DNA from 2 places in the Methylobacterium sp. Gmos1 genome. Region 1 is predicted to be linked to the other one. Evidence: riboswitches for the same ligand, from Rfam matches in the RefSeq annotation. Region 1 holds a riboswitch; the other holds the start of a gene.

Region 1 (2,194 bases):
GCGCCTTCGTCGAGCTGCTGCGCGACGTCGCCCGGTTCACCCCTCCCGAACCGGCCTCGCGCCGGGCGGAGTGACACACTATATCACCCGTCGCGGCGCCCCCCGGCGCCCGGCTCACCCGCGAACAGACGGCCCCGCATGTCCGACAAGATCCCCGTCACGGTGCTCACCGGCTATCTCGGCGCCGGCAAGACCACCCTCCTCAACCGCATCCTCACCGAGCCGCACGGCAAGCGCTACGCCGTGATCGTCAACGAGTTCGGCGAGATCGGCATCGACAACGACCTCGTGGTCGGCGCCGACGAGGAAGTGTTCGAGATGAACAACGGCTGCATCTGCTGCACCGTGCGCGGCGACCTGATCCGCATCATGGACGGGCTGATGAAGCGCAAGGGCAAGTTCGACGCGATCATCGTCGAGACCACCGGCCTCGCCGACCCCGCTCCCGTCGCCCAGACCTTCTTCGTCGACCAGGACGTCGGCGAGGCCGCCACCCTCGACGCGGTGGTGACGGTGGCCGACGCCAAGTGGCTGTCCGAGCGCCTGAAGGACGCCCCCGAGGCCAAGAACCAGGTCGCCTTCGCCGACGTGATCCTGCTCAACAAGTCCGACCTCGTCGACGAGGCCGGCCTCGACGCGGTCGAGCGCCAGATCCGGTCGATCAACCCGTCCGCCGAGATCCACCGCACCCAGCACTGCGCCGTGCCGCTCGCGACCGTCCTCGACCGCAAGGCCTTCGACCTATCGCGCATCATCGAGGTCGAGCCGGACTTCCTGGAGGAAGGCCACCATCACCACCATTCCGACGAGATCCAGTCGATCTCGGCGCGGATCCCCGGCGCGGTCGATCCGAACAAGTTCATGCCGTGGATCTCCGACCTGACCCAGGTCCAGGGCCCCGACATCCTGCGCTGCAAGGGCATCGTCAGCTTCCCCGACGAGCCGCGCCGCTTCGTCTTCCAGGGCGTGCACATGATCCTCGACGGCGACCTCCAGGACGAGTGGAAGCCGGGCGACCCGCGCGAATCCCGCGTCGTGTTCATCGGCCGCCACCTCGATCCGGACGCCATCCGGAAGGGCTTCGAGGCCTGCCGCGCCTGAGCGGGAGCGGTCGATCCCGCCTCGCGCGGGAGCGACCGATCTTTGCTCTTTTGCGCAACCCTACGGCCGTGCTACAGCCTCGGCCGTCCGTTGACGATCGCGGGAGAGACCGGCTTCGCGCCGGCACCGAAGGGGAAAGGCGTGCCAGCCGTGCTGCGCGCCGAAGCTCTCAGGTAGAAGGACCGCGATCGAGAGGGCACTCTGGAGAGGGCGCTTCGACGCCCGCCGATGGAGCAAGCCGGGTCGCAAGGCCCGGCGAATCTCTCAGGCCACCCGAACAGAGTTCCAACTCCTGCGACCTGCCGCAAGACCGGCGGGAAGGATGGAACGCGTGTCGGGACAGAAAACCTCCTTCGACCTCATCGTGCTCGGCGCCGGCGTCGTCGGCACCGCCACCGCCTACTGGGCCGCGAAGGCCGGCCTGTCGGTCTGCGTGATCGACCGCCAGGGCGGCGCCGGCCTCGAGACCAGCTACGCCAATGGCGGTCAGATCTCGGTGAGCCACGCCGAGCCGTGGGCGAACCCCTCGGCGCCGCTCAAGGTGATGAAGTGGCTGTTCGACGCGAAGGCGCCGCTCCTGTTCACGCCCCGCCTCGACCGGCACCAGTGGTCGTGGATCGCCGGCTTCCTGCGCAACTGCACCCCCGAGCGGGCACGCCGCAACACCGTCGAGATCGTGCGGCTCGGCGCCTATAGCCGCGCCAAGCTCCAGGAGATCCGCGCCGCGGAGAACCTGTCCTACGCGGAGAAGACCCTCGGCATCCTGCATTTCTATCGCGACGCCCGGGAGTTCGAGGCGGCCAAGCCCGTCGCCGAACTGATGCGCCAGCACGGCTGCGAGCGCCGGGTGGTCTCGCGCGACGAGGTGCTGGCGATCGAGCCGGCCTTCGCCCACGCCATCGACGACGTGGTCGGCGCCACCTACACGGCGGAGGACGAGAGCGGCGACGCCCGCGCCTTCACCCAGGCGCTCGCCGCCCGCACCGCCGCGATGGGCGCGACCTTCCTGTACGGCTCGGAGGCGACGCGCCTGCTGCTCTCGCCAAGCGGCGACCGGATCACCGGCGTCGAGGCGATGGTGGCGGGCGGGCAC
Region 2 (2,194 bases), on a different contig from region 1:
CCTGAACGGGGACGCAGCCCTCTCCCCGCCCGCGGGGAGAGGAGAACACCGCGCCTCTTCCTTGTGCCGGACAGCCCTGCCGGGCGCGGGGCCCGCGTGCGCGGTCAGGCGGCGAGCCGGCGTCCCTCGACCGGCAGGCCGCCCTCGACCGCGTCGGCGGCGATCTGCGCCGTCGCGGCCGACAGGGTCCAGCCCAGATGGCCGTGCCCGGTATTGTAGAAGATGCCCCGCTGCCGGCCCGGCCCGACCCGCGGCAGCATGCCGGGCATCATCGGCCGCAGGCCGCTCCAGGCCACCACCCGGTCGGTCGCGACGCGCGGGAACTGCTCGCGCGTCCAGCGCACCAGCGGCTCGATCCGGTCGTGCCGGATGTCGCGGTTGAAGCCGTTGAACTCCGCCGTGCCGGCGACGCGGAACCGGTCCCGGCCGAGGCGGCTCGTCACGATCTTCGTCGCGTCGTCGAGGATGCTGACCTGCGGCGCCGCCTCCCGGCTCTCGGGCGTGTGCAGCTGCACGGTGATCGAGTAGCCCTTGACGGGATAGATGTTGAGGCGGTCACCGAGCCCGGCGGCGAGGTCCCGGCTGGCGCAGCCGGCGCAGATCACCACCCCGTCGACGTCGAGCGGCTCGGCGATCGCGGGGGCCGCCCGGTCGTCGCCGGCGGAGGACCGCCGGCGGATGCGCCAGCCCTCGCCCGCCGGCACGATCGCCTCGATCGCGGAATCGTACAGGAAGGCGACGCCGCGCCGGGCGCAGGCCTCGGCGAGGCCGCGGGTGAACTTGTGGATGTCGCCGGTCGAGTCCGAGGGCGTGAAGAAGCCGCCGTGATACGTCCCCTGCAGGGTCGGCTCGATGGACCGGATCTCGTCGGGGCCGACCGGGTCGCGCGCGAGCCCGCCCTTGCGCAGGAGCGTGTTGACGGCGAGCGCCTTCTCGAAGCCGGCGCGGTCCCGGTAGAAATGCAGGATGCCGCGCTGCTCCAGGTCGAAGTCGATGCCCTCGCGCTCGGCCATGGCGAACATCTGCCGGCGGGCGGCGAGCGCCAGGCGCACGGTCTCGACGGTATTGGCCTCGTAGTGCCGGATCTGGCCGATGAACTCGGCCATCCAGGAATACTTGTGCCAGCTCGGCTTCGGGTTGACGAGCAGCGGCGCGTCGCGCCGCATCATCCACTTGAGGCCCTGGAGGATGGTCGCCGCCTTGTTCCAGACCTCGGCGTTGCTGACCGAGAGCTGGCCGCCATTGGCGAACGAGGTCTCCATGCCGGCGTAGCGGTTCCGGTCGAGGACCGTGACGTCGTAGCCGCGCTCGCGGAGCGCGTAGGCGGTGGTCACGCCGGTGATGCCGGCGCCGATGACGGCGATGTGGGGCATGGATCTGGCTTTCCGTGAACGCGTGCGAAGGCGGGATGACCCCGCCCATGCGCCCCATCTGTCACGGTACCTGAGAGCGTCGTCCGCCCGCTGGCGCAGGCAGACATCCCCTTCGGTGGACGGCCTGTTGCAGCCGCCTCTCTCCAGATCGTCCTGACGACACGGTCCTTCTGCCTGAGAGTTTCCGGGGCGGTTGCTCCGTCGGCGCCGAGGGTGCGCGAAGCCCCTCGATCTCTCCCGCATCGTCGTAGTGGACGTCGACACTCGTATCGGCACCTGCCCTAGTCGTCAAGTCGAATTCGACGGCAATTTTTGCGGAACGACAAGACGAAGACGAGACATGCATCGACTTGCCAAACAACATCGCAGTCTTGAACGGCGCGCACGCCGACACGGCCGGACCGCGGGGCGGTCCGGCCGTGTCGTGCGAGCCCGTGGACGATCCGTCGGCCGCTGCATCGGGGTCGAGCGTGGCGTTTCCCGTCCGGGCGGACCCTGGACGACGCGCCAGCCGCTGTTCAAGACCGTTCGGGAACACTGCCATTCCTGCAAGGAATGATGGCGAGGACCGCCCACGATCATCGGCGGCTCCGGTGTGCCCCGCGCACGCCTGTTGCCCGTCCCGGCCCGGGGCGCGATACTCGCCGGCCGTTCAAACAAAAGACCAATGTTGCGGAGGAAACGTCATGGGTGCCTTGGGTGTGCTGCGGACCGCGACGGCGGCCGCGGCCCTGTCGTTGGTCGCGCTCGCGGCGCTCGCCGCGGACTACCCGGCGCCCCGGGAGGGCGACTGGACGATCAAGGACTTCACGTTCCACACC

The links. A riboswitch is a leader RNA that binds a small molecule or an ion and turns the genes downstream of it on or off. The one in region 1 is predicted to bind glycine.
Region 2: another riboswitch for glycine. It lies ahead of ACS5PV_RS15490 (D-amino acid dehydrogenase); the one in region 1 lies ahead of ACS5PV_RS21495 (D-amino acid dehydrogenase).

What each region holds. Positions count from the first base shown of each region.
Region 1 covers NZ_JBSNCC010000012.1:110,888-113,081, reverse strand. The annotation lists gene ACS5PV_RS21505 (creatininase family protein) at 1-74, shown strand, start outside; gene ACS5PV_RS21500 (CobW family GTP-binding protein) at 139-1,101, shown strand; glycine riboswitch at 1,192-1,296, shown strand; gene ACS5PV_RS21495 (D-amino acid dehydrogenase) at 1,433-2,194, shown strand, end outside.
Region 2 covers NZ_JBSNCC010000007.1:8,620-10,813, reverse strand. The annotation lists gene ACS5PV_RS15490 (D-amino acid dehydrogenase) at 105-1,373, opposite strand; glycine riboswitch at 1,430-1,522, opposite strand; glycine riboswitch at 1,526-1,623, opposite strand; gene ACS5PV_RS15485 (alpha/beta fold hydrolase) at 2,060-2,194, shown strand, end outside.